One region of the Brevibacillus sp. HD3.3A genome, then DNA from elsewhere that is predicted to be linked to it. Evidence: riboswitches for the same ligand, from Rfam matches in the RefSeq annotation. Region 1 holds a riboswitch; each other region holds the start of a gene.
The links. A riboswitch is a leader RNA that binds a small molecule or an ion and turns the genes downstream of it on or off. The one in region 1 is predicted to bind lysine.
Positions count from the first base shown of each region.

Region 2: it holds a riboswitch for lysine, as region 1 does, so the genes downstream of both, HP435_RS05765 (amino acid permease) here and dapD (2,3,4,5-tetrahydropyridine-2,6-dicarboxylate N-acetyltransferase) in region 1, are expected to answer to the same signal.
Region 3: it holds a riboswitch for lysine, as region 1 does, so the genes downstream of both, HP435_RS08520 (aspartate kinase) here and dapD (2,3,4,5-tetrahydropyridine-2,6-dicarboxylate N-acetyltransferase) in region 1, are expected to answer to the same signal.

Region 1 covers NZ_CP085874.1:3,997,439-4,007,020, forward strand. The annotation lists gene HP435_RS18465 (alpha/beta hydrolase) at 1-669, opposite strand, end outside; gene HP435_RS18470 (DUF3055 domain-containing protein) at 807-1,106, opposite strand; gene HP435_RS18475 (MarR family winged helix-turn-helix transcriptional regulator) at 1,212-1,736, opposite strand; gene HP435_RS18480 (DUF1885 family protein) at 1,915-2,343, shown strand; gene HP435_RS18485 (glycoside hydrolase family 73 protein) at 2,510-3,148, shown strand; gene HP435_RS18490 (DUF4912 domain-containing protein) at 3,297-3,659, opposite strand; gene HP435_RS18495 (hypothetical protein) at 3,773-4,369, opposite strand; gene HP435_RS18500 (N-acetyldiaminopimelate deacetylase) at 4,660-5,793, opposite strand; gene HP435_RS18505 (aspartate aminotransferase family protein) at 5,797-7,011, opposite strand; gene dapD (2,3,4,5-tetrahydropyridine-2,6-dicarboxylate N-acetyltransferase) at 7,026-7,736, opposite strand; lysine riboswitch at 7,840-8,029, opposite strand; gene HP435_RS18515 (flavodoxin) at 8,185-8,628, shown strand; gene HP435_RS18520 (GNAT family N-acetyltransferase) at 8,721-9,266, shown strand; gene HP435_RS18525 (EcsC family protein) at 9,263-9,582, opposite strand, start outside.
Region 2 covers NZ_CP085874.1:1,120,061-1,129,642, reverse strand. The annotation lists gene HP435_RS05780 (alpha/beta fold hydrolase) at 1-14, opposite strand, end outside; gene HP435_RS05775 (CGNR zinc finger domain-containing protein) at 255-812, opposite strand; gene HP435_RS05770 (DinB family protein) at 970-1,464, shown strand; lysine riboswitch at 1,582-1,768, shown strand; gene HP435_RS05765 (amino acid permease) at 1,882-3,324, shown strand; gene HP435_RS05760 (TolC family protein) at 3,522-4,574, shown strand; gene HP435_RS05755 (TolC family protein) at 4,923-5,975, shown strand; gene HP435_RS05750 (cidABC operon transcriptional activator CidR) at 6,133-7,044, opposite strand; gene HP435_RS05745 (CidA/LrgA family protein) at 7,157-7,528, shown strand; gene HP435_RS05740 (LrgB family protein) at 7,525-8,199, shown strand; gene HP435_RS05735 (aminotransferase) at 8,284-9,465, opposite strand; gene HP435_RS05730 (Lrp/AsnC family transcriptional regulator) at 9,462-9,582, opposite strand, start outside.
Region 3 covers NZ_CP085874.1:1,737,832-1,747,413, forward strand. The annotation lists gene HP435_RS08480 (fatty acid metabolism transcriptional regulator FadR) at 203-793, shown strand; gene HP435_RS08485 (enoyl-CoA hydratase) at 913-1,686, shown strand; gene HP435_RS08490 (electron transfer flavoprotein subunit beta/FixA family protein) at 1,743-2,510, shown strand; gene HP435_RS08495 (electron transfer flavoprotein subunit alpha/FixB family protein) at 2,531-3,490, shown strand; gene HP435_RS08500 (hypothetical protein) at 3,612-3,899, shown strand; gene trxA (thioredoxin) at 4,061-4,378, shown strand; gene HP435_RS08510 (DUF2164 domain-containing protein) at 4,639-4,890, shown strand; gene uvrC (excinuclease ABC subunit UvrC) at 4,920-6,701, shown strand; lysine riboswitch at 6,788-6,974, shown strand; gene HP435_RS08520 (aspartate kinase) at 7,206-8,447, shown strand; gene HP435_RS08525 (DUF2507 domain-containing protein) at 8,552-9,004, opposite strand; gene HP435_RS08530 (succinate dehydrogenase cytochrome b558 subunit) at 9,330-9,582, shown strand, end outside.

The DNA of each region.
Region 1 (9,582 bases):
GGCGAAGCGCTCGACAGCATCGGCATCGACGAGAGAGTCGTCACCTGCCTGGAGCACCAGCACAGGCACCGCAAGCTGTCCGCTTTGCGCAAAAGCCATGTTCATCGCTTTGTGCAATTCCTGAAACCACCGTACACTGACCTTTGGATAGTTGAGTGGATCGCTTTTGTAAGCAGCCTGAACCGCCACATCCCGCGAAACCATGTCAGGGGTGATCCCGTTGGCGATGGCAAGCGTCGGCCAAACGCGGTCGAGCAGACTCGCCACCCGCGCCTTCCACGCCGGAACCGCCAGCTTCAGCGCAAGGCACGGAGAAGTCAGGATCAGTCCCGTCAGCTCACGAGCGAGCTTCTCTTCCTGCACGAAGCGAGTCGCAATTAATCCGCCCAAGCTGTGCCCGAGCAAAAAGACGGGACGCTTTCCGGCGCTGTCTTGCAGGGCAAACGCCGTCCACTCCCGCACCCTTTGCAAATAATCGTCAAACGAGTCGATATGCCCCCTGATTCCCGGAGAGCGCCCCCAGCCTGGCAAATCTCCTGCATACACATCCCAGCCTTGCTGATTCAAAAAAGCGGCGACATGCTCATACCGCCCGTGGTGTTCTCCTGTTCCATGCACCAGCACGATTGCTCCTCTCGGCTCGCTGGCCGCCCATTTATGTACGTTCATCGATCTGGCCTCCTGTTCCTTATCCCGATTGTAAGCCGGGTCGCCCGCCTTCGTAAACAGGGTACTCCGCTTGCTTTCGAGACAGCCACGGCGCTCTAGCAAAAAAGACGGGCAGAAGATAAACTTCTGCCCGCCTGCTAGTACTGATTCTCTTCAAATGAAATGGTCGGTAGGTACTGTTGGAAAAATTCAGCGAGCGCCTGGGCTTCGCTTTCCGAGTCCAGTCGGAAAACTTTTTGCAAATATCCCGGCTTTACCGCATCCTCTGAACAGAGAAGGGTTGATTGCCCCGTTTGCATACAGACCACCAACGGCTTTCCATAAAACTTGTGTGTAAATACAATCCCAAAGTCGTGTCTGGTTCCCTCAGAAACAAATCCGAGAAAACGGACATTCGCGTTCTCAGAAACGTCGTATAAGTGTTCGTAGTGCTCCATCAGCAATCCCTCCTCATCTTGGTTTTCACTCCGGAAATATTTCAAAAATATTCGGAGTATTTAACAGTATACACGAAAATCGGCTTTTTTGCCACCCTCTGCTCCTTAACTAATCAGATGAGTAGGATTCATCACGCGATCTTCGCCCTCCTGAATCCATCTCACCTTCTCCGCTCCGTGCAGCGATTGGGCGACAAAGGAGAGGCATTCGAAGAACAATTCGACTACTGCTGTACTGTATCGTTCCTCCATTTTCTCCAGGGCATACGTCAATCTGAAAATTGATGGGACATTTCTTCTGCTTTCTTCCAAAACTTCTTTGCCTCGCTGGGTTGGGTACACATGGACGACCCGTCCGTCCAGCTCAGACTTTTCAATCGTCACCATCCCTTTCTCCATCAACTTTTTGATGTGAATGACGATCGAAGACGGGTGCCAGAAAGTCCAATCGGCAATTTGGGTGACACGCACTCCTTCATAACAGTAAATGATCCAGAGAATGTTTAACTGCACGGAGGAATCCAATTCGGCTTCCTTCGCCGCCCGCTCCCAGTCTTCCTTGTTTACCACATCAATGGCGCGCATCGTGTTCAATGCTTCAAATACGTGTCTAATCGAGGCCTCCTGCATGGGCTTACTCCTCCATGATCCTTTATCGTTCACTTATCGACTATATAAATAGTATTTATATTTTACACTTTTCAGAAAAGACGCGCAATTGTTTTCGTTTCGCAACTGTCTCATTGCCAAAGAGTGGAAGCAATGCTACACTAAACGCAGATATTCCCGGTACTAGGAGGGTGCAATCGTGAAACTTCAATCGGCCTACATCTATTTTGTGAATGGCTCTACCGCCCAATCTGCAACTATTGAAGACGTGAAAGCCAAGTTTACGCGATATATGGACATGACCGCTAAAACAGGGCAGCAACTCGGCTGGTCCTATCAAGAGGCAGCGTTTCCATACACCATAGAAGAACGTCCGGAAGGCAAGGAATCGTGGTTCCTCCTCAAGGGAAAAGACCCGAGCATGTACAAATCGATCGTGGTCGGAGTTGGCAGCGCCAACGAAGATGGCACCGAGAAGCATTACATCCAGATTTCGCTCCCGGAAGCTGCCACGAACGGAGACATGAACAAAGCCAACGAATACTGTCGTTACTTGGCCCGCGACTACAAGGCGGAGCTGCATTTGTTCAACAAACGCGTCCAATATTTTCAACCTCGCAAACCGTAACCATGAAGCAGCAGGCTCTGACCTGCTGTTTTTTTACGTCTGCATGCGTGCGCTGCTTTCCTCGCGGAGCTTTTTTCGCTGCGCCCGGCATAACATGGGTACAGATAGCCGAATTTGCCAGTACCCACCGCCAGAGGTCAGCGACGACGAAAGAGGTGAAAAGCGTATGGAGCCGCAAGCATTCATCGAGCTGGTGGCAGGCTCCGCCAGGCAGTCTTACTTGAATTATCACATTTTCCCTTCCATCACGATTGCGCAAGCCATTTTGGAATCAGGCTGGGGGCAAAAAGTGCCTGTTGATTCGACGACAGGCCGCTCCTCCTACAATTTGTTTGGCATCAAAGGCACAGGCCCCGCCGGATCGGTCACCACCGTCAGCAAGGAAGTCGTAAACGGGGAAACCGTGTCCCACCCATCCGAGTTCAAAGCTTACTACAACTATCAACAATCCATCGACGATCACGCCCAGTTTCTGCTCAAGCCCGCATACAAAAAAGTGCTGATGGCCCAGACGCCGCAGGAAGCTGCCCAGGCGCTGTCAAAAGCCGGGTATGCCACTGATCCGCAGTACGCCGACAAGCTGATTCGTTTGATTCAAAATTACAATTTGAGCGCCTACGATCAATTTACGCCTGAAGAGCCATCCCCTTATCCCCCCTGGAAGCTCGATCTCGGCAAACGGGCATTGCGCGAAGGTTTGATTACGTCGCCGGAATGGCTCGGCAAGCTGGATGAGCCGCTGCCTGCCTGGGCGGTCTTCGCTATCGCGCTTCGTCTGCTGGACAAACAGCGCCAAGTGCCATAAGCCATCCGCCGCAAAAATAAAAGCCCCGTTCCAGCCACACGAAAACGTGGGCCAGCGGGGCTTTTTCCTTATAAGAAAACGGGTACTACTTCCTATGCGGCTTCCTTGGATCACACATCCAAACAGCCAAATCAAACGAGCACGTTGATCAAATCATTTGAGATCTTGACAGCGAATAGAACCTTCCATCCACCATCCGAATGCCGAGATCGACGCAATATTCCAATCCTTGCGTGACTCCGTACAAAATCCATTCGGAAGAGCGGTGATTAATATCAAAATCAGTGTAAAGGTCTGTGCCATCGTTACGGATCTCTTTGCGCTCAGTCACGTCAAAAAGGCGCAGGACAAACGGCAGTTCGGCAAAAGGTATCGCAAATTTCTTCTCCACTTCCTGCTCGAACTCCTTCGTCATACTCCACTCTGCCTGAATCGAATGCTCATCTTTCCAGGCAATGTGTATACTCGGGCCTTCTACATCCGTGGACGATCGCGGGGGATTTGTCTCCATCTGCTCCCATCGTTCCTTTCTTTCATGTACTTGCTTTCAACATGTATATTGGTTTATTCAGTCTATTATACCATGTGACCAAGCCAAGTGGGAACGTTTCCAAGCCATTTAATTTATCGCCCTACCGTAAAAGTGTTTTCGCCTACTACGACATACGTAGGGAACTTCTCCGACTTCATTTGGACTTGCACCTTGTAATTGCCGTAGTCCTCCAGCTTGGTCGAAACAAACGGCTCGGCGAAATAGAAGCTGTTCGCGTTTTGCGTCGAATACTTCAGCTCTTTTCCTCTGCTTACTTCTTTGCCATCCGGTCCGATCAGAACCAGTTGTATACGCAAGTCTTTGGCGACGGGAGCTTCGTCCACTTCGACAAAGACGTTGAAGGTGCGCGGAACATTTTTGTCACTGTAGCCTTTGATCGGGTTGCTGAACACGATTGTTTTGTTGCGTGTCTGCTGAATCCCTTCCAGGACAATGATGTTTACATTGGGCTTGACTACTTGCAGCTTTCCTGTTTTCTGATCGTAATCGACGAATCCGCCAAGCTTATTGACCAACGATTCAATCGAATCAGCTTTGGAAGCCGGCATGTCACTCGCAATCGTTTCTGAGCCGACAAATACGCGCAACGCACCTTCTCCCAAAGCAGCGGTAGTCCCGACTCCCGCTACAGTCAGCGCCAACAAGGCCGATAACCATGCTTTTTTCATGTCATAATCCTCCTGTATGTGTGCGCGGCAGCGCTTGTTCTTCCGGAATTTCTTCTCTCTAGTTTATACGTGAAAAACGGCAAATAGTTGTGGTGCAAAGACAAGTTTTTTCAACAATATCCACAGAATCCACAAGCAACGGCCGCACAGGAAGAAAGACTTGTTCACCATTTTGTGAATAACCACTCCGGACTCTTGACAATGCGGGCATATGGCCGTCCGCACACTATTGGTATTGGCCGATAAAAAAAGAACGGCCAGCACAGCCGCTCTTCTTTTGCCGTCGCACGCTAGTCTTGCTGCGAAAGCCAGGTAAAATACCGGGAGACGAGACGAATCGCGACTTCGATCGCTTCCTCGCTCGGCTCGATTTTGGCATGATGCAAGCCGTAGGGGGTATGAACGCCCAGCCAGAACAAAAAGCCGGGAATCTCTTGCAGGAAGTAGCCGAAGTCTTCTCCGGTCATCGCTTCCTTGCAGGCGATCAGCGTCACATCCTCCCCATGCTCGCGCACCCAGTCCATGAACGCTGTCGTGAGCTTTTCTTCGTTGTACACCTGGCAGTAGCCCACGCCGTAGTCAATGGATGCTGTACAGTCAAAACCGGCCTCGATCCCTTTTACTAGCGATTCAATCCTCTCCTTGACCAGAGCCATGGACTCTGTCGAGAACGTGCGAATCGTCCCTTCCAGCCGCGCCTTCTCGGCGATGATGTTTTGCTTGGTTCCGCCCTCCAGCTTGCCGATGGTCACGACAGCGGAATCGAGCGGGTCGATGTTGCGCGAAATGATGGACTGTAGCTGCGTCACCAGATGGCTCCCGGCAACTACCATGTCATTTGCTTTGTGCGGGAACGCCGCATGTCCGCCTTTTCCGACCAAATCGATGTACAATTCGGACGTGTTCGCAAACAAAATGCCCGGCTTTGTAGCAATATGCCCCACAGGGTACTCGGGAGCGATATGCAGGGCAAAAATGCAGTCGGGCCGCCAGAGCGCAAACTCTTCGCTCTCCATCATCGGCAGGGCGCCGCCTGGCCCTTCTTCCGCCGGCTGAAACAGGAACAGCAGGTGATCTGCGATCGGCTGCTGCACAAAATGCGTCAGCAGCCCGAGAGCAATCGCCATGTGCATGTCGTGTCCGCACGCATGCATATACCCTTCATGCAACGAGCGAAACGGATAGGACGTCTCCTCTGCAATCGGCAAGCCGTCCATGTCAGTCCGCCAGGCAATCGTCCGCTTCGGATTGGTTCCGGCAACCTTGACCAAAATCCCGGTGCGCCACGTCTTGATCTCCAGCCGATCTTGCGGAAGCTTCTCTAGGTAATCGAGCAAATACTTTTGCGTTTTTACCTCTTGAAAGCCCGGCTCGGGAATTTGGTGCAGATCGCGGCGAATTTGGGTAAACAAAGATGTCGTCATCGCTTACGCCTCCCCTTTTGCCCCTTGAAGCTCAGCCAGTTCCGCTGCAAAGCTTTCCAGGAAACGGTCTACGTCTTCCTTGGTCAAAGTGAGCGGCGGCAGCAAGCGAACAATCGTTTTTTGCGTCACATCCACGAGAACTCCCCGATCCAGCATGGCTTGCTGCAAGCGGCTGACCTCTTCGGGAGCAGCACTGAGCGGGATTCCCACCATCATGCCTTTGCCGCGCAGCGCCTGAAGCTGTTCCGGGAGGCGCTCACGCAGTGCTTCCAGTCCAGCCCACAGGTAGGCAATCACTTCGTCTACGCTCGCTGCAAATGCGGGATCGAGCAGTTCGTCCAGCACGACATTGCCCAAAGCAGCCGAAAGCGGAGACGGCGCAAAAGTCGTGCCGTGATCTCCCGGCTTGAACTGGTTCATCAGCTTCGTCCCGGCAATGACGCCACCGAGCGGAAGTCCGCCGCCTACTCCTTTGGCAAACAGGATCAAATCTGGCGTCACGCCTGCGTGCTCGTAGGCAAACAGTTTTCCCGTCCGTCCCATGCCTGTCTGGATTTCATCCATGGCAAACAGCATGCCTTCCTCTTGGCAAATGGTCGCCACCTCGCGCAAAAAGTCTACAGACAAAGGCACGACACCCCCGGAGCCAAGAACAGGCTCCATCAGGACGGCTGCTGGCTTTGCCTCGCGACAGATGGCGCGCAATCCGGCTGTGTCCTCCGGATCAAGCTCGTACACGGGAAAATCCGGCTGCGGAAAATCTTGATAGACGTGCGCTTGCCTGGTCAGCCGAACGGCGCCCAGCGTCCTGCCGTGAAAACTGTTGCGCAGGACGACGATCCCTTCGCGTCCCGCTCCGTCGGTCTTCGTCCATTTGTGAATCATTTTGATCGCGGACTCGGTCGCCTCTGCGCCGGAATTGGTGAAGAACACTTTTCCCGGGATCGTCTGCTCGACCAGCCGCTTGGCCAACAGGATCGCCGGCTGGTTCAAAAATACGTTGGAAATGTGCAGGAAACGTTCTCCCTGATCGCGCAGCGCCTGAACAATCCCCGGGTGGGAGTGGCCCAGCACATTGACTGCCAGGCCCGTAAACAGGTCCAAATACTTGTTGCCCGCTGTATCGTACAGGTAGTTTCCTTCCCCTTTGGCGATCGCGATAGGCAAACGTTTATAAGAAGAGACGATGTATTGTTCGTCGAGCGTACGCCAGTCCATGTGAGCTCTCTCCCCTACAGCTGACGTAGCTCCTGCTTGATCTCCGTCTTGGAGCGAGTTTTGTCGTCGATTTGTTTGATGACACGAGCAGGTGTGCCCGCAACAACCACGTATGGCGGCACATCCTCAATCACGACCGCGCCTGCTGCTACGACCGCGCCTTTTCCTACGCGAACGCCTTCGAGGATAACCGCATTGGCACCGATCACGACATCGTCTTCGACAACAACCGGCTGTGCGGAAGGCGGCTCAATAACGCCTGCAATGACAGAACCAGCGCCGATGTGGCAATTTTTCCCGATTGTACCGCGTCCACCTACAACCACGTTCATGTCGATCATCGTGCCTTCGCCAATTACCGCGCCAATATTGATCGAAGCTCCCATCATGATCACCGCGTTGTTTCCGATGGTAACCTGGTCACGGATGATCGCGCCCGGCTCGATGCGAGCCTGGATGCCTTTTGTATCGAGCAATGGAATCGCGGAATTGCGGCGGTCGCTTTCTACCACGTAGTCCTCGATTTTGTCGGCGTTTGCAGCCAAAACAGGCTCGATCTCTTTCCACTCGCCAAAGACGACGCCAGTAGAGCCAGTGATGAACGTTTTTGCGCTGGCACCGAAGTCAATGCCCTCCAGATTGCCTTTCACGTATACTTTCACAGGTGTTTTCTTTTCGCTTTTTTGAATAAACGCGATAATTTCATTTGCATCCATCATGTTCACAGGTAAATCCTCCTTTTTGGTCAAAACCTTGCCTTGTTTAAATTGACTAAAAAAAGCAATGAGTGCATTCGCTATCTCATTGCTTTCCAAACTGCCCAAGCAAATCGTAAATAGCGCTCCACAAGAAGACAATCGTCTTTTGTGACAGGATGTTCATTGTTCATGAGCCACCCCAGCCGCTGCTGTTCGAGGGGAACAACAACCGCTTCGGCGCTTTAGCCTTTCCTCCTTTTCCCGCCCCCCGGCAGATGACGAAAAGATGTACTATTCTTCGGCGCACCTCTATTTAGACTTCCAATATTATAATTTCATTTAACTCTACCAAAATCATTCCCATGTGGCAACAGCTTTATAGAAAGAAAAAAAATCATTGACAACGAGAATCATTTTCATTATCTTATTTTTGTGAGAATGATTTTCATTATCTTATTTGGAGGGTTTCAACCTTATGAGCCGCATTTTGATGGTTTACGCAAGCATGACTGGAAACACACAAGAGATTGCTGAAGCGATTGCTGAGGGTATTCGATCCACAGGAAAAGAGCTGGAGATAAAAGAAGTGATGGACGCAACAGCCAAGGAACTTGAGGACTACGATGGCATCCTGCTCGGCGCTTACACTTGGGGCGACGGCGATCTTCCGGACGAGTGCCTGGACTTCTACGAAGAGATGGACGACATCGATCTGACTGGCAAAAAAGTAGTCGCATTCGGTTCCTGCGATTCCGCTTACGAGCACGTTGGCGCTGCCGTAGATACTCTCTTGAAAAAAGCGAGCGAGCGCGGTGCGGAAACACCACTTGAAGGCTTGAAAATCGAGCTGTCCCCTACAGCGAAAGAAGTGGAAACCTGCAAGGCGTTTGGCGTTTCTTTCTCCGAATTGCTGGGCTAAGACCAGAAGGCCGCTGAAAAGAAAAAGCCTTTCCACTTAAATCAAGTCATGGTACAATGTCGATCCGACTTTTTCCAGGGAGGATTGATATCATGACGCTACATACAGAAACGGTCTATCTGCGACCTCTGGGCATGGACGACGCAGCCGAGCTTCTTGAGCTTCGGCTGCGTAATCATGCTTTTTTGCAACCTTTTGAACCGATTCGGTCGTCTTCCTTTTTGACGCTCACGGGCCAACAGGAACAAATCGCCCAGGCGGAAAAAGACTTTGCCGCTGGCACAGGCTACGCTTTTGGCGTCTTTCTGCGCGAAACGGACGACATGATCGGCCGTGTTGCCCTGTCAAACGTCGTACGCGGCGCCTGGCAAAACGCAACCATCGGTTACTTCATGGATCAAAGCTGCAACCAAAAAGGCTACACGACAGCCGCCGTCAGGCTCGCTCTCGCTTTCGCCTTTCAAGAAGCCGGTTTGCACCGCGTGCAAGCCGCTGTCATGCCTCGCAATACGGCCTCTATTCGCGTTTTGGAGAAAAACGGTTTTCGCAAGGAAGGGTTGTCCTTGCACTACTTGCAGATCAACGGCGTGTGGGAAGATCATCTGATTTTCGCGCTGACAGCCGAAGACCTGGCTTAATCACGCTGCGCTGTTTCTTGTGCCCGCAATCGCTCCAGGATTCGCCGCTTGCGGTAAAGCATTCTCCCCGCTTCGGCGACATCCTGTACGGTTGAACGATTCAAGTACGCTCCGAACAAAATACCCGCAATCGGTACCAGCTGAAACAGCTTTTTCCACCCGAAATTTTCGGTGTACGTCACGACGACCTCCCGCCAGCCTTGCAATTGCGCGATGACGTCTTTCTGCGCAGCTGGCTCGTCAAACCGGGAAAGCTCAGCCAAAATCGCTTTTTTCCCGACAATATCCGAGGAAGCAAATTGAAGACACTTGACCA
Region 2 (9,582 bases), 2.9 Mb from region 1:
CGTTTGCGACTCATCCCGCCACCTCGCTTCCGGTCCCTTGTTACCTGCTTCTTATTATGCCTCCATTTTCCTTTCCATGTACGTCATTTGCATTTGCGGATTCGCGGGCTACACATACTGAAAGCATGACGCTTCCCATGCCGCGAAACGTTTGCTACAGCGATGGCAGCGACAGCAGATCGTGGGCTTCTCCCTGCTCTTTTGCCCAGACATGAAAAAAGGCGCAGTCTGTTTCTCTGCCCCTTTTCCTTCGCTCATTTTTTCTCCTTTTGCCGCTCCCGAAAACGGCGTACCTTCATCAGATTGCCGCACATTTTATCGTCGCACCAGCGCCGCACCCGGTTCCGGCTTTCATCGTAGAACACCCAGCGGCAGTCCTCGTTGTCGCAAATCTTGATCCGCTCCAGATGGGACGGAAGCAACAGCGTGGCAAAAGACCCGGCGATCCGCGCCATGACCAGTGGCCATCCTTCAATCGCGCTATGCCATTCCTGCGCATAAGTTGCTTCCTCTTCACCAGGCACGACGCGAACGTAAAACGGAGCTTTTGCCAGCGTCTCGTTCAGTTGCTCCAACTCCTCTTGCAGCAATGCCTCCCCGCTGACCACCTTTTCCAAAAGCATTCGCATATACTCGCGAAATTGCACAAGAACAGCGACGGTTTCCTCGTCAAGCGGCAGCGGTGCCTGCAATTGGTGCTCTTGCAAAAACCATTCCTGCCATTCCCGCTTTGCCAGGCGATTTTCCTTGCGGCCTGTCCCGCGCCAGTCACGCCAATCGCTGTTTAAAAAATCGATGCATAGCCATTGCACACTTCTCTTCCCCCATCTATTTTCGCTTCTTGTAGGTAACACCAACATATGGTAAGATCATCTTGTAACCACCAAAATTCATTTTGAACGTTACAAACTTCTTCTTATTGCCATTATAGCGCTTCACCAATCTGTTTGACAGACGAGGAGGAAACACATGAATCGGATGGAATTGCTTGTTCATGAATGGGAGTGCACGTATGACAAAGAAGATTGGTATCCGCCGCTCAAGCACGCCCTGGATGGCGTGACCGTGGCCCAAGCCAGCTGGCGTCCCGAAGGAGAGGCAGCGAACACGATCTGGGAAAATCTCAGTCATCTGCTCTATTTCAAAGAGCGTTTGCTGCACCGTCTATCCGGTACGGATTTTCCTGGTACGGCTGAGACGAACGATGACACCTTCCAACCATCCGGAGCGCCAGACGACGAAGCAGCTTGGCAAGCGGCGGTGCAGCGCATGGAAGAAGTACATCGCGGCATTCATGAAAAGCTCCGCTCCCTTTCCGGCGATGCATTCGATCAGCCGCTGCCCACCATCTCCATCGGGCAAAGCGTGATGAGCATCATTTTGCACGACGCTTTTCATACGGGACAAATCGTGCAAATCCGCAAGCTGCAAGGCTCCTGGCCTGCGCGCAGGTCATTTTTGTAGCCCTTGCTCCCACTCTAGCAATATTTTGCAGCACAACTTTTTTCATTGATTAATAACGATCAATCTTATATAGTTGATAAATAAATCAACTTCATACATGTTATCCTCATCTTTCACGGTGAGGGTAGAGGTCGCGGCTTTTATGTCATCCTGTACGAGATTCAGAAGAAATCTATGACTCCAGGAAAGGGAAAAGCCGCCGAAGCTCATATCGCATCTCTGTGCGCGTGGGCTGGGGCTGTACCCGAAAGGGACAGAACTGTCACGTTTGCTTGCCGGGCAAACGTGGTGTGCTATCTTCAGTGAAGGCTTGGTGGGGATTGGATGATACCGCCCTATGCCGTTTTTTGGCTATTGGCGGTTTTTTCGTTTCCGACCGACCTTCTCAAAATCTTCGAAAGGTCGTGCAAGCATCTTATGTCACAGAATCAACTGCAACGTGGTTTGAAAGCCCGCCACCTGACGATGATCGCCATCGGCGGCTCCATCGGTACGGGCTTGTTCCTGGCGAGTGGAGGCTCGATTCACGAAGCCGGACCAGGGGGCGCTTTGGTCGCCTACATCGCTATCAGTATCATGGTTTACTTTTTGATGACCAGTCTTGGGGAAATGGCCGCCTTCATGCCTGTATCCGGCTCCTTTTCCACCTACGCCACCAGATTCGTCGACCCGTCACTCGGCTTCGCGCTTGGCTGGAATTACTGGTACAACTGGGCAATTACGATTGCGGTCGAACTGTCAGCCGCAGCTCTCATTATGAAATACTGGTTCCCGGATACTCCCGCCATTTTGTGGAGTGCCTTGTTCCTCGTCCTTATGTTTGCTCTTAATCTGTTGTCTGTCAAAGGCTACGGCGAATCCGAATACTGGTTTGCCTTGATTAAAGTAGTCACCGTCGTCGTCTTTATCATCATTGGTATTTTGATGATCTTCGGCATTATGGGTGGCGAAGCAGTCGGCTTCCAAAACTTCACCAAAGGCGATGCACCGTTCAATGGCGGCTTCATGGCGCTTCTCGGCGTCTTCATGATTGCCGGGTTCTCGTTCCAGGGAACCGAGCTTGTAGGGGTGGCCGCTGGTGAGAGCGAAGACCCTGCGCGCAATATCCCGAAAGCGATCCGCCAGATTTTTTGGCGCATCTTGCTCTTCTACATTTTCGCAATCTTGATTATCGGGTTGCTCGTTCCTTACGACAATCCGAATCTGATCAGCGGTGATATTACCGATATTGCCATCAGCCCGTTCACGATCGTCTTTGAAAAAGCCGGCTTTGCCTTCGCCGCCTCTGTGATGAATGCGGTCATCCTCACCTCCGTGCTGTCTGCCGGCAACTCCGGCATGTACGCATCCACCCGCATGCTGTGGGTGCTGGCGAAGGAAGGAAAAGCGCCAAAATGGTTTGCCAAAGTCACTCGCAACGGCGTCCCGATCAATTCCTTGATCATGACGGCTGCCATTGGTGCGCTGGCGTTTCTGTCTTCCCTGTTTGGAGATGGCGAGGTGTACGTATGGCTTCTGAACGCATCCGGCATGTCCGGGTTTATCGCTTGGCTCGGCATTGCCATCAGCCATTACCGCTTCCGCAAAGCGTACCTGGCCCAAGGCCGCGACCTGCGTGAGCTGCCATACCGGGCGAAGCTGTTCCCGTTTGGCCCGATTTTCGCCTTTATCATTTGCTGCGTCGTCATTGTCGGCCAAAACTACTCGGCGTTTATCGGCGGCGAGATTGACTGGAACGGCGTGTTCGTCTCCTATGTTGGCTTGCCGCTGTTTTTGATCGTCTGGCTTGTCTACAAGTATACGAAAAAGAGCAAGCTTGTTCCGCTCCATAAAGTAGATTTCAGCATGGACGAAAAATAAATAGCTTTGCCAAACAAGTCATTGCAGGCTCCCTCACGTCGAGGGAGCTTTTTCTTTGTTTCATTTTATTTTTCCGATCAACTTTCTTATGATTACATATTGACGAATGTAGACTGGAAATATATACTGTTCATGAAAATTTGATAATGAGAATCGTTATCGACAAACTCTTTTCCTATTCCCAAGGAGGCCCCATAATGAAGTCCAGGTTATCGAAGCATCTCTACAGCACTACACTGGTTGCCGCGCTTCTTGCAGGCAATACTCATTTGGCTATGGCCGCTCCTGCAGTCGTTGCAGCCGCAGAACAAACCCAGACCGCTCCTCTGTCTCTTCACGGTGCGATCGAGCAAGCATTGAAAACCAGCATCGATCTTGAGCTGCTGCAAATAGATTACGATGTTACGGAATATGAAACGCTCTATACGCTGCGAGAAAAAGCGGCCATCCAGCTCGAAAACGTCAATACGCTCGATGATGCCAAGAAAAAATACGAAGACGCTGCCAAAGCGAGAAAAGACCTGGCGCTTAGCGAAGTCACTTTGAAAACCTCAAAAAACAATTTGCAGTTGCAAGTGCAAAAAGCGTATTTTGAAGTCTCTTCTCTGGAAGAAAAGATCAAGCTGCAAAAGCAAAGCATCCAACGCCAATACTGGTCGGAGAACGACGAAGCGAAAGAAAAGCTGTCCGCTCTGGAAACCAGCTACAAGCAGGCATTGGCCAAACTCAACGATCTGCTGAACGAAAAAAAGGACAAGTCCTGGCGCTTCGAAACCCGCGAGCTGTCCGCACCGCTTGTTGCCACTCTGGAAGAAGCCAAAGCGCAAGCCTACAAAAAGCGGCCTGACATGATGAAAGCTGTCGCCGAGAAAGATTTTGCCGAAGTCAAAGTTAACTACACGAAAGATTACACGCCCATCAGCACCTATAAAGGCAAAGTAGCCGTCAAGCAATTGCGCAAGTCCGACCTGGTGCTGGAACGACTGAAGCAAAAAGTCGATCAAGAAGTAGCCGACTCTTTCGAAAAGGTCGCCGCGGCGAAAAAAGCATTGGCTGAGAGCGTCCTTGCCAAAAACGAAGCAGCCAAGCAATACCAGCAAGCTTTGTCGGATTACACGAGTCAAAAAGCAGCCTTGAAAGACTTGATCGAAAAAGAAGCAAGCCTGTTTGCAGCAGAAACCAAAGCATCTGAATCGCTCTATCAATACAACCTTGCTGTCAGCACATTGGATCAATCGATCGGTTTCTAATATTTCGCTTCACGTAATATTTTTTCGTCATTTTCCCTCCTTTTTATCTGATGAATTAGGCAGCAAGCTCCAGACTGCCTTTTATATAGATCAGCGGCTCTCTCCTCTTTACTTTTGACCAAGCTCATAGCAAGAAAGGCGTCCGCTATCTGGATGCCTTTCTTGCTGCACGCTGCCTTTACACAAAATTTGTAAATTATTTAAACTCTTTGATTGATAAATGATGTTTTCTATCATTCCAACTCTCGATTTCGTATTGACGAACATCAGGTTGGAAATATATACTGTTCATGAAAATTGATAATGATTATCGTTTTCATTACTCGTGAAATGAAGGAGGCTTTGTAAATGAAGTCCCGGTTGTCCAAACATCTTTACAGCACCACACTGGTCACTGCTCTTTTTGTCGGCAGCTCGCACCTGGCTCTGGCAGCCCCTCTCGCAGCGGCGGTGGAACAAACAGCAGTAGCTCCCCTCTCTCTCGATCACGCTGTTGAGCAAGCATTGAAAAACAGTGTTGACCTGGAACTGGCGAGACTCGATTACGAAACCACTCGCTATGAGTCTCTCCTGACCCTTCGAGACACAGCGGCAATCAAAAAGGATGACGTCAATTCGCTGAGTGAAGCTTCTGACAAGTACGGAGATGAAGCTGAAGCGAAAAAAGATTTGCTCGTCGGTGAAGCTTCCTTTGCCACCAAGCAAAACGCTCTGCGCCTCGATGTCCAAAAAGCATATTTTGAAGTTCGCGCCCTGGAAGAAAAAATCAAGGTGCAAAAGAAAAGCATCCAGCGCCAATACTGGGCCGATGACAATGACGCCAAAGACAAGCTGTCCGCTCTGGAAAGCAGCTACAAGGAAGCATTGGCCAAGCTCAACGGCTTGCTGAATGAAAAACAGGACAAAGAGTGGTTGCTGCAAACGAGCGCACTGACCTCTGCCCCGCTGAATACAGTGGAAGAAGCTCTTGCTCTGGCCTACCAAAAACGCCCTGACATGATCGAAGCCGAAGCGAAAAGAGAGTACGCCCAAATCAAAGCCGATTTTACGGCAGAATACTCCGCGGGAAGCACATATAAAGGAAGAATCGCGCGCAACGACCTGCGCAAAGAAGAGCTGCTGCTGCAAAGCCTCAAACAAAAAGTGAGTCTGGAAGTCAGCGATTCCTACGAAAAAGCGGCAGCTGCCAAAGCTGCACTGACAGCAAGCAACGCTGCCAAAGAAGAAGCTGCCAAACAATACGAACAAACTCTTTACGATTACGCCAACAATAAAAAAGGCTCTTTGAATGACCTGATCGACAAAGAAGCAGAATTATTCGAATCCGAAACCAAAGCTGCCGACGCTCTTTATCAATACAATCTGGCTGTAAGCGCCTTGAATCAATCTGTTGGTTTCTAAAACTTCGCAATACGAAATAATAATTTCATTTTTTCCTATACGACCATTCCCATTGTTGTAACAGGCTGCTCCTATCAACCAGCCGCCTTTTCTACCATATACATGCATACCATTTTCGGTCGCAGCCAATTGCGGCCACTCCCATACGAGCAAGGCTTCATTCAGAAGATGAAGCCTTGCTTTTCATATGGGGCAAGCTTTCTTTCGTGAAGCGAATCCATTCGCGCGTCGCATACGAGAGATAGGCGTTTTTGCGCCAAATCATCCCGAGGTGCCATCGGATCGTCGGATTGACCAGCGCAAGACTGTGAAAACGGCGCGGGTCCAGCTCCCGGCAGATCGTTTGGGGCAGCAAGGTAATCCCGACATTGGCTGCCACCATTTCCGAGAGAAAGTCCCACTGAGAGCTTTTGTACATGACCGCAGGGTGAAAGCCGACTCGCACGCACTCGTCAATAATCCGGTTGTGCAAGGAAAAGTCTTCGTGAAACAGCAAAAAGCGCTCCTGCGCAAGCTCGATCAGCGATACCTCCTGCTGCTCGGCCAATGGATGAGTCGGGTGAACCACGACGCGAATCTGCTCGTTGACGAACGAGTACGACTCAAAAAGCGCTTCATCTGTCGGCAGCAAAACGACACCGCTGTCCAGCATCCCCGATGCGACATCTGCCTCCACTTTTTTCGAACCGACTTCCAGCAGCTCCAACTCGATCCCCGGATACTGCTCGCAAAACTTCCCGATGACTTTTGGAAAAAAGCTCGCTCCTACCATCGGCGGCAGCCCGATGCGAATTTTTCCGCGCTTTAGCTCCATCAAATCTGCCAACCTGATTTTCATATTCTCGAACGATTTCACCATGACTTCCGCCTGGGAGAACAAAACCCATCCCGCATCGGTCAACGTGATGCGCTTTCCGACCCGCTCAAACAGCTCTACGCCAATTTCCTCCTCCAGATTGCGCACCATCTTGCTGATCGTCGGCTGGGTAATATACAGCGACTCTGCCGCCTTGGTGAAGCTGCTATGCCGCGCTACCTCCAAAAAGTATTGCAAATGGCGAATGTCCATCCGCTCTTCGCTCCGTTTCTTCTATAGATAAGATGAATGTTACTCATTCTATATATGCATTTTACCTATGAAAAAAGCTGATGTACACTTTTCCCAAAGGGAGAGGACCATCATGAAAAGACTGATTATCATTGCGGGGCAAGTAGCATTTTTCATTCTCATGTCTGTTTTGATGAACCTGCTTGTTTCTGCGCTCGGCTGGAAAATCCCCGGCAGCATCCTGGGGATGTTTGTTGTGTTTTTCTTGCTCCAGGCCAAAATTTTGCGGCTGGAATGGATTGAAACCGGAGCCGCATGGCTTTTGGCAGAGCTGCTGTTGTTTTTTATTCCGCCGTCTGTCGGCATTGTCTCGTACCAAAGCCTGATGCTGCATGAAGGGCTGCAAATTGTTCTGATTATCGTGATCGGCACTGCGTTCGTCATGGTCTGCAGCGGCTTGATCGCCCAAAGCATCTCGAAGCGGAAGGGGCATACACGCTCATGATGACCGGACTGATTGGCTTTTTGCTGACTATCGTCATTTATTTGACGGCCAAACGGCTTTATCGCTATAGACCGATTATGCTCTTTTCGCCTATCTTGTTCACACCGCTTCTGCTGGTTGTCCTGCTGCTGTGCGCCCAAATCCCTTACGCTGATTACAACGAAGGGGGAAAATGGCTGGCGTACATGCTCCAGCCTGCGACTATCGCCTTTGCTGTGCCACTCTACAAGCACTATCCTTTATTGAAGAAACACGCGGCACAAATCATGATCAGTGTCGTGTCCGGCTCGGCGGTGGCCGTCATCTCCTCCGCTGTGCTCGCTTTGCTTTTGCATACCGATCAGCAAGTGCTCTACAGCCTTTTGCCGCGTTCCATCACGACGCCAATCGCCATGAACGTATCGCAAATGATCGGGGGCGTTCCTTCGATTACCGCCGTGCTCGTCTTGATGACCGGAGTGCTCGGTTCCATCATCGGGCCGTACATTATTGCTTACTTGCGGATTTCCGATGATATCGCGCGCGGTGTCCTGCTGGGCACAAGTGCGCACGGCGCAGGGACGTCCAAGGCGTTTGAAATCAGTCCGATCTCAGGCACTGTCTCCAGTATTTCCATGATCGTAGCTGCGCTTGTCACACAGCTCGTCGCCACGATCGTCATGTCGTCATAAATTTATCCGAAAAAGCAATGCTGCTGCATAAAAAAGAGGACAGCGCTACTGGCACTGTCCTCTTTGCTGTTTTCCTCGCCTGCCCTACTGCAATCGTCCCATCAGGCGCTCCATCCGATCCAGCGCCTTTTTCAACTGCTCCATGGACGTCGCATACGAGCAGCGAATGTGGCCTTGTCCGCTCTCGCCAAACACGTCTCCCGGCACGACTGCCACTTTCTCCTCCATGAGCAGCTTTTCGGCAAACTCGGCGGAACTAAGTCCTGTTGCCGCCACAGACGGGAAGGCGTAAAACGCTCCATCCGGTTCATGGCACGTAAGTCCGATCTGGCGGAAGCCATCGACTACGTAATTACGGCGCTGACGGTAACTCTCGATCATTCGCTCCATATCCGCGCGGCCATGGCGCAACGCTTCGAGTGCAGCCATCTGGGCCATCGTCGGCGCACACAGCATCGTGTACTGGTGAATTTTCAGCATGCCCGCGAGCAGATCAGGTGTGGCACACACGTAGCCGAGCCGCCAGCCTGTCATGGCAAACGCTTTGGAAAAGCCGGAAATCAGGATCGTCCGCTCTTTCATTCCCGGCAGAGCCGCGATGCTGTCATGCATGCGTCCGTACGTCAGCTCTGCATAAATCTCGTCGGAAATCACCAGCAGGTCGTGCTTTTCAATAATCGGCAGAAGCGTCTTCCACTCCTCTGCTGTCATCGTGCCCCCTGTCGGGTTGTTCGGGTAGCAGAAGATGATCGCTTTCGTGCGCTCTGAAATATTCGCTTCCAGCTCTTGCGGCGTCAGCTTGAATTGGTTTTCCATCGTCGTTTTCAAAAACTTCGGCACGCCGCCAGCCAGCCGAATGACAGGCTCGTAGGAGACGTAGCACGGTTCTACTACCAGCACTTCATCACCTGGATCGAGAATGGCACGCAAGGCGATATCAATCGCTTCGCTCGCTCCTACGGTTACGAGAATCTCCGTCTCCGGATGATAGCTGACCGAGAAGCGCTCCTCCAAATACTTTTGAATCTCGACGCGCAGCGGGAGCATGCCCGCATTGGAAGTATAGGCAGTGTGTCCGCGCTCCAGCGAGGAGATAGAAGCTTCGCGCATGCGCCAAGGCGTGACGAAATCCGGCTCCCCAACCCCGAGCGAGATGACCCCTTCCATCGATGCCGCCAGATCGAAAAAGCGGCGGATGCCCGATGGCTTCAAAGATGCGACTGTAGACGACAAGCGATTTTTTTTGACTGTCAATTGTGTACTCACGGCGTAACCACCATCCTGCGATCTTCGTCACGATCTTCCAGCTCAATGCCATCGTGCTTGTAGCGTTTCAAAATAAAGTGCGTCGCTGTCGATACGACAGAATCGAGCGTTGACAGC
Region 3 (9,582 bases), 2.3 Mb from region 1:
AAAGACAGGGTCAAGCGGTGCGCATCCTGAGAGGGAAGCGGCCGTTTTTGTGGGGCGAAAAGGGACAAGCATTCGTTGTTCGTCGACGCGCGGCACTTGCGATTGACACCGTCAGGTTCGTGTATTAAACTATTTTTATGAATGAATAATCATTCATTTCAGGATTTTTTTATCATCACTGCGAGTAAAGATGGAGGTTATTATGGCAAAGAAAACGGGGGAAAAGTATCAAGCCATTATTGATGCTGCTGTACGGGTAATCGCCAAACAAGGCTATTACAGCGCCCAGGTATCGAAGATTGCAAAAGAGGCGAAGGTAGCAGACGGCACCATATACCTCTATTTTGAAAACAAGGATGATATCCTGATTTCCTTGTTCAACGAAAAAATGGGACAGTTTGTGGACGAAAACCGCAAGCGAATCTCGGAAGCGACGACGATTGAACAAAAATTGTACGTCCTCGTGCATGCGCATCTGAGCCAACTGGCGAAAGACCAGGAGCTGGCAAAGGTGACGCAAATTGAACTGCGCCAAGCCAATCCGTTCATCAACGAAGGCATCGGCAAAGTGATGAAGCAATATTTCAATCTGATTGAGGAAGTCATCCAGGAAGGGATGGAGCAAGGAGTATTCCGCCCCGATCTGGAGGTCAGAATGACACGCAAAATGATTTTCGGCACGCTGGATGAAGTGACGACTTCCTGGGTCATGAAGCAGTGCAAGTACGACCTTGTCTCTCATGTTGATTCCATTCATAACCTCTTCCTGTTTGGTATGAAGGGAAAAGAATGAAAGAAAAGCTTTTTTTGTGTGAGAACGTTTGTTACAATGGAAACAGCAAGACTGAGCGTTCGTTCAGAAAACATAAATAGCCTGTTTGTTCATATGGATAGATGTTTGGGGGGAGAGGAATGGATTCGCATTGGAATGTGGAAATCGCTGATCGGGTCGCTACCGTCACGATCAGCAACCCGCCAGCTAACGCATTGGGCAAAGCGGTGCTCGATGAATTGAGTGAACTTTTGGACCAGTTGGAAAACAACGCAGACGTCAAAGCGATTGTTTTGACTGGCGAAGGACGCTTTTTCATTGCGGGAGCGGATATCAAAGAGTTTACCCAATTGGCCCCTGCCGAGGCGGAAGCGATGGCCAGAAGTGGTCAAGCGTTGTTCGATCGACTGGAGACATTCCCTAAGCCCATTATCGCCGCCATCAACGGCGCTTGCCTGGGTGGCGGACTGGAACTTGCGATGGCTTGCCATATACGCTTTGCCGCCGTGGAAGCAAAGCTCGGTCTGCCGGAGCTGAACCTGGGGCTGATCCCCGGCTACGGAGGAACGCAGCGTTTGCCGCGACTGGTCGGCAGAGGAAAAGCGACCCAGCTGATTCTCACCTCCGAGATGATTGGCGGCGAGGAAGCTTTGCGCATCGGGCTTGTGGAAGCGGTTTATCCGGCCGAGATTTTGCTGGATGAAGTGAAAAAGCTGACTCAGGCGATCGTGCAAAAAAGCGCTGTTACGCTCAAGCTCGCCCTGCAATCGGTTCACAACACGGTGCAAACAGGTTTGGCGGAAGGTTTGGAACAGGAAGCGAAAAAATTCGGGGAAGCTTTTGCTTCAGAAGATATGAAAGAAGGCGTTGCAGCCTTTTTGGAAAAGCGCAAACCGCAGTTTGCAGACAAGTAATCACATGCAGCAGCGGCATCACCAGTACGAGGAACGATTAAGGAGGAGGCATCCTGATGAAAATCGTGGTTGTGTTGAAGCAGACGTTTGACACAGAAGAAAAAATCGTGATCCAAAACGGGCAAATTTCCGAGGATGGCGTGGAAGTCATCATCAATCCTTACGACGAGTATGCGGTAGAGGAAGCAATCAAGCTCAAAGAGGAACATGGCGGCGAAGTAACGGTGATCAGCGTAGGTCCTGACCGTGTGGAAAGCTCTCTGCGCACCGCTTTGGCGATGGGCGCGGACAAAGCTGTCCTGGTGGATGACGAGTCTTTGTTTGGCGACGAATATACAACCGCCAAGGTGCTTGCTGCGGTTGCGAACAAAATCGGCTATGACATCATCATCGGCGGGCAAATGGCGGTTGACTCCGGCGCAGGCCAAGGCGGACCTCGCCTCGCGGAAGAGCTGGGAATCAACCACGTCTCCACTGCTGTGAAGCTGGAAGTGGACGGCACCACCGTTCGTGTTGAGCGCGATGTGGAAGGCGATCTCGAAGTGGTGGAAACCAGCGTGCCTGTGTTGATTACTGCTCAGCAAGGGCTGAACGAGCCGCGCTATCCTTCTCTCCCGGGGATCATGAAAGCGAAGAAAAAGCCGTTGGATCGACTCGGTGCAGACGATTTGGGACTGACAGCCGAAGCGGTGCAGGCCAAGACGCAAATTGTCGACCAGACGCTGCCTCCGAAAAAGCAGGCTGGCCGTATTCTCTCTGGCGATTTGGCGGCCCAAACGTCGGAATTGGTGCAACTGTTGCGCAATGAAGCGAAAGTGATCTAAGCGAGAGGGAGAGGATATCCATGAAAAAAGTTCTTGTACTTACAGAAGTACGTGACGGACAACTTCGCAATGTGTCGCTGGAAGCATTGGCCGCAGCGCAAGTATTGGCCGAAGGTGGCGAAATCGTTGCAGGCGTATTCGGGGCAGATGCTGCTTCCCATGCGCAAGTATTGGCGCAGCATGGAGCGAGCACAGTTTATACAGCGGATCACCAGGCACTGGTTCAGTACACACCTGACGCTTATGCGCAGGCACTTGTCCAGCTGATCGAGCTTGCCTCTCCTGATGCGATCGTGCTGGGCCACACGGCAATCGGCCGCGATGTTGCTCCTCGCGTAGCGGCGAAGCTCGGCTACGGCCTCGTATCCGACGTAACGAGCCTGGAAGCAGGACCTGTGTTCGTTCGTCCGATTTACGCCGGAAAAGCGTTCCAACAACGCAAATTTGTGGACGGCAAAATTTTCATCACGATCCGTCCAAACAATATCGCAATCGGTACGCCGGACGCGTCCAAAACGGCTGTTGTCGTTCCGGTTGATCTGGAAATCAAAGACTTGCGCACGATCGTGAAAGAAGTCGTACGAAAAACGAGCGGAAAAGTGGACTTGTCCGAAGCGAAAGTCGTCATCTCCGGCGGGCGCGGCGTGAAGAGCGCGGAAGGCTTCCAGCCGCTGTACGATTTGGCTGAGGTGCTGGGAGCGGCTGTAGGGGCATCCCGCGGCGCTTGCGACGCCGACTACTGCGACTACTCCATGCAGATCGGGCAAACCGGAAAAGTCGTCACACCTGACCTGTATATCGCGTGCGGAATTTCCGGGGCGATCCAGCACTTGGCCGGGATGTCCAGCTCCAAAGTGATCGTTGCGATCAACAAAGACCCGGAAGCACCTATTTTCCAGGTGGCCGATTACGGCATCGTGGGCGACCTGTTCGAAGTGCTCCCGCTGCTGACTGCCGAGTTCAAAAAAGTGTTGGTGTAAGGCGAAAGAAACAATTGTCACACATGGAAGCGTCCCACTCCCGGGGCGCTTTTTTTGTTCCAAACCCTTACCTTATTCTGTTCTCGGTTGTTATAATAAATGAATAGGAGAGGTGAGCGTCATGAGTGAAGAGCTGTTGCAACAACTGGTTCACATGGTGGCGGAGAACAATCGGCTCATCAAAGACGTGCAGCAGGAGCTGCGGGAGTTCAAGGCTGAGATGTATGAGTTCAAAACGGAGATGTACGCATTTCGCGACGAAATGTACGAGTTCCGCGATGATGCTACCCAGCGCCTGGAGCGTTTGGAGCGGCAAGACAAGCTGATCGAAGCTGACATCGGTTTGATGCACAAAAAGGTGAGCGACCATGAACGGGAGATCAACCGCATCAAGCAAGTCGGTCAATAAATCGAATGGTCAACAATAAGGGAGCGGCACTCTGGATAGACTATAGCGTGAAGTGCGCACAAAGTGCGGGGCGCCGTAGTCATTTTTGTTTTTGGATGATATACTGTAGGAGCGTCTGAACCCTTGTTTTAGTAATTGACTTTTCGAGGAGGTAACTTTCCATGGCAATCGTAAATGCAACTGACCAAAACTTTTCCCAGGAAGTAGAGCAAGGCGGTACTGTCCTGGTTGACTTCTGGGCTCCTTGGTGCGGCCCTTGCAAAATGATCGCTCCTGTCCTGGAGCAAATCGACGGAGAAGTGGGCTCCAAGCTCAAAATCGTCAAAGTAAACGTTGACGACAACCCGGATTCCGCAGGCCGTTTTGGCGTTATGTCCATCCCGACCTTGATCGTCTTCAAAGATGGTCAGCCTGTAGACAAAGTGATCGGCTTCCAACCAAAAGAAGCCCTCATGGCAACCGTAGGCAAACACCTGTAAGCATAAACGACCAGACAGCATGAGAAGCGGCGCTCCAATGCCGCTTTTCTCATGTCTGCAGGGATGCTGTCTTTTTGCTTCCTTATAATAGAAAGCGTTTTCACGAACGATCAAACTGTCGCTGGCAATGAGAAGCGGCAGTTTTTTTGCTTGGGCTGCGATTATGCCGGAGCTACGTTTTCTAATCCGCCGAATCATGATACTATGAGCATAGAACGTACATTCTTATTGCAGGAATGATAAGGGAAGGAAGTCATTTGATGCCAAGCAAATTGACGAAAGAGCAAAGCGACTATCTCGTGTCGAAAATACAGCGGTTTTTCGCTGAACAACGCTCGGAAAACCTGGGCAATCTGGAAACGGAAGAGATGATCGAGTTCTTTTCCAAAGAACTGGGGCCGTTTTTTTACAATCAGGGAGTACAGGATAGCCGCAAGCTTTTGCTGGAACGGATGAGCGCACTGGAAGACGAGCTGTACGTCCTGGAGCAGCCCGTCATGAAAAAGCGATAGCAGATGAAAGAACGAGGGAGGGAGCAGCCATGAACCGTTCGTTGAAAGATAAGCTGGCTGTGCTGCCAGAAAAACCCGGCTGCTACCTGATGAAAAATGCAAGCGGGGAAATTATTTACGTCGGAAAGGCTAAAGTGCTGAAAAACCGCGTACGCTCCTACTTTACGGGTAGCCATAACGGGAAGACGCAGCTTTTGGTCAGCGAGATCGTCGATTTTGAGTACATTGTGGTAGCCTCGGCGATTGAGGCGCTGCTGTTGGAGTGCAACCTGATCAAAAAGCATGACCCCCGCTACAACGTCATGCTGCGCGATGACAAGACGTATCCGTACATCAAAATCACGAATGAAGAACAGCCTCGTCTGGAGATTACTCGCAAGGTGCTGAAGGACAAAGCCAAATATTTTGGCCCGTATCCAAACGCTGGTGATGCTTCCGAGGTGAAGAAGCTGCTGGACCGGCTCTATCCTTTGCGCAAATGCCGCAACATGCCCAAACAGGTTTGCTTGTACTACCATTTGGGCCAATGTCTTGCTCCCTGTGTGTACGAGGTTTCGGCAGAGGAAAACCAGCGACTGGTTGACGAGATTAGCCGATTCCTCGACGGCGGTCATGATCAGATGAAGCAGAGCCTGACCGAGAAAATGCTACAGGCGGCAGAAGCGATGGAGTTCGAGCGGGCCAAGGAACTGCGGGATCAGATCAAGAGCATTGAAGCGGTGATGGAAAAGCAGAAGATCACGTTTACCGACACGGTAGACCGCGACATTATCGGCTTTGCGGTAGAAAAGGGCTGGATGTGCATTCAAATTTTTTACATGCGCCAGGGCAAAATGATCGAGCGGCAGACGACCTCTTTTCCATACTATGGCGGCGAAAGCGAAGACTTCATGTCGTACGTCACCCAGTTTTACTACGACAAGCAAAACGCGCTGCCAAAAGAAATTTTGCTGCCGGAGGAAAGCGAGCCGGAGCTGCTTAGCGAATGGCTCGGGGTCAAAGTATTGACACCGAAGCGGAGCAAAAAGCGCGAGCTGGTCGAGATGGCCTGTGAAAACGCGCGCATTGCCCTCCAGGAGAAGTTCGCGCTGATGTCCAAAGATGATGCGAGGACGATTCAGGCTGTGCACAATTTGGGGCACGTGCTGGGGATTGGCGTTCCCCACCGGATCGAGGCGTTCGACAACTCCAACATTCAGGGAACAGAGCCGGTGTCTGCGATGATCGTGTTTACAGACGGTCGTCCGGACAAAAAGGAGTACCGCAAGTTCAAGATCAAGACGGTCGAAGGCCCCGACGATTACGGGTCCATGCGCGAAGTTGTCCGCAGACGCTATTCGCGGTTGCTGAAGGAAAACCAGCCATTGCCGGACTTGATCGTCATCGACGGAGGCAAAGGCCAAATCAGCGCTGCCATGGACGTCCTGGAGAACGAATTGGGGCTGTACATTCCGGTCTGCGGCTTGGCGAAGGATGAAAAGCACAAAACGGCGCAGCTGATGTACGGCGATCCGCCAGAACCCGTGAATCTGAAGCGGGACAGCTATGAGTTTTATTTGCTACAGCGCATTCAGGACGAGGTTCACCGTTTTGCGATCACGTTCCACAGACAGTCACGGACGAAAACGATGCTCTCCTCCCAACTGGATGAAATTCCGGGCATCGGCGAGAAGCGGCGCAAGCTGTTGTTTACCCATTTTGGCTCGCTGAAAAAAATGCGCGAAGCGACTGTGGAGGATTTCCGGCAGCTTGGGATCGGCGACAAGCTGGCCCGAGAGATCATCACTCATTTGCGCAAGCTGGAATCGTAACGGTTTTGCAAAAAGCGATTGAACCGCTCGGATTCCCATGATATAATGCGTTTCAAACAGAATAGTTAGCCTCACTTCCATTTATGGAGTGAGGTAGAGGCGCGAAAACCATGAGTACCACCCTGAGATCGGGTATCTGTGAAGGGAACGGGAAAGGGGGATTCGCCGAAGTGTGGAGAAAAACCCGTTTGTCTCCATGCTGGGTCTGCATTGAACAAGTGCAGGACTGTCATCTGGCTCTTGACCGGCGCCAGATGGAGAGCTATCTCACGGTGTGTCGATGTGAGCGGTGACAGGGATTTGCCTTGTCATGTGCTGCCATGGACCGCGTGTAATTGGGAGGGAGGAACCGGTATGTCGAAACAGTAGGCAGCGGCAGGTACTTATTCCTTGTCGGTGCCTTTTTTATACAGACTTTTTCCAGTAAAAATAGAGAGATTCATAAAACGGCAGCAAAAGATACATTCTACAATCATTGGATATGAGAAAAGGGAGCGAAGCCGCATGGGGTTGATCGTGCAGAAATACGGAGGCACCTCTGTAGGGACCATTGAGCGAATTTTACGAGTTGCAGATCGAATTGCCAGTTACAAAGAAGAAGGGCACGATGTGGTGGTCGTCGTATCTGCGATGGGCAAATCTACAGACGTATTGGTAGATATGGCCAAACAGATCAGCGCCTACCCGTCCGAGCGAGAGCTGGATATGTTGCTGACCACGGGGGAGCAAGTATCTATCGCCTTGCTTGCAATGGCCTTGCACACGAAAGGCTACGATGCGATTTCTTTGACAGGCTGGCAGGCTGGAATCACGACGGAAGCGATTCATGGCCGGGCGCGAATCAAACAAATTGATTCTGAGCGCATCCAGGCAGAAATAAGCCGCGGACGTGTTGTGATCGTAGCAGGTTTTCAAGGTCTCAGCGACGAAGGAGAAATTACGACGCTCGGCCGGGGTGGTTCGGATACATCGGCAGTTACGCTGGCCGCCAGCTTGAATGCAGACAAATGCGAGATTTTCACGGATGTGTCCGGTGTGTACACAGCCGATCCGCGGATGGTGCCAGCGGCAAGCAAGCTGGACACGATCTCGTACGACGAGATGCTTGAACTCGCGAATCTCGGAGCGGGAGTTCTTCACCCGCGCTCGGTGGAGGCAGCGAAGAAATACAAAGTACGGCTGGTCGTCCGCTCCAGCTTTACTGCCGAAGAAGGTACGTACGTTGAGGAGGTTGCCAACATGGAAACAGGAAGAGTAGTAAGTGGAGTCGCGCATGACGAGGATGTAGCAAAAGTCACGGTTGTCGGTATGCCTGCGAAGGTTGGGACTCTTTCCCGCCTGTTCAATACGCTGGCGGACAATCAGGTGAACGTCGACATCATTATTCAAAGCTCCTATGACGCAGCAGTGACGAATATTTCCTTCACGGTTGCTGCGGATGACTTGAAAAAGGCATTGGACACGTTGGAAAACCACAAAGCAGAGCTTGGCTTCGAAAAAGTCGATTACGAGCAAAACCTGACCAAAGTGTCCATCGTAGGCTCCGGCATGGTCAACAATCCGGGAGTGGCTGCCGAGATGTTCCGCGTTTTGGCAGAAAAAGAAATTTCTATTAAAATGGTTTCAACTTCAGACATCAAAGTTTCTTGCGTCATTCCTGCCGGGCAGACTGAGCTTGCTGTCCGCAGCCTGCACTCGGCATACGGACTCGATGTGGAAGAGACAGCAGTGGTGCACGGAATCTAGGCAGCGAATGCTCCCTCGCCTGTAGGCAGAGGGGGCATCTTTTTGACCTGACAAGACACGCCAGTCCTGACAATTATTGCGCTGCGAATGGTTGGCATGAAGGATCACTTTGGAGTATGGGCGCGTATCATGATCGTAGAACGGCTCTCGACCTCCAGCCGGGCAAAGGTGTCTTTTCCTTTCCATTGCTCAATGCTGCCAGCAATGATGCCTGCTTCGAGCGACAGGGAGCGGCTGAGGCGTTCCGGTGTTTGGTAGTTGTGGATCGTATGGGTGAGTTTGTAGACGATGGTTTCGGCAGACTCTTCCAAAAGATCAAGCTGTCCCAATCCGAGGCGAATAAAAGGCATAATCGGACCTGTGGAAGACTGGATGGGGATTTTTCGCCCGAGGTCTTTTCCCAGCCAGTACAAAATTGGACTCTCGCTGTCTCCGAGCAGGCTGTTCGTCAATGTCTCGCGTAGCAGATGGTAGCCGAGGTAGGGCATGTTCATTCTTTCCGCTACGGGAATCGTTTGCGGCGGCAACAGTGCTGCCAGCTGATCGGTTTGGTTCATGGCGCTTCCCTCCTGTTTGTAAGAGAGTATGAGAGAAGCCCGGACTCTATGACCGATTCATAGAAAAAATAGTGAAATTGAACAAAGTTATTCTATCAATGTATTTAGTCTATTGATTGTCTTGACGCTCTCTGTCGACAAGAGTACAATTGGATTTGGTCAAAGTTTTGCCCAACTTTTTTTCGTATTTTGACACATTCCGACAAAGTTAGGCGTGAGAGGTTCTAACGGCTTTTTGGCATGTCTAATAGGGTAGGCAATGGGTTAGGATATGGGAGAAAGGTCCATAAAAGAGCGCTACATACACTGAAAGGGGGACCATTGTATGGCGAAAGGCCATAGCTTTCTCAGTCACAAGCTGCACTCACTTCTTGGTTTGTTTCCGATCGGGCTCTTCCTGCTGTTTCACTTGACAGCCAACTATCAAGCGACCCACGGAGCAGAAGCGTTCAACCAGACTGTTGGTCTGATTGAAAAAGTTCCACTTCTCTTGATCGTTGAATTCGTTTTCATCTACATCCCGATCCTGTTCCACGCTATTTACGGTCTCTACATCGCATTCCAGGCAAAACAAAACG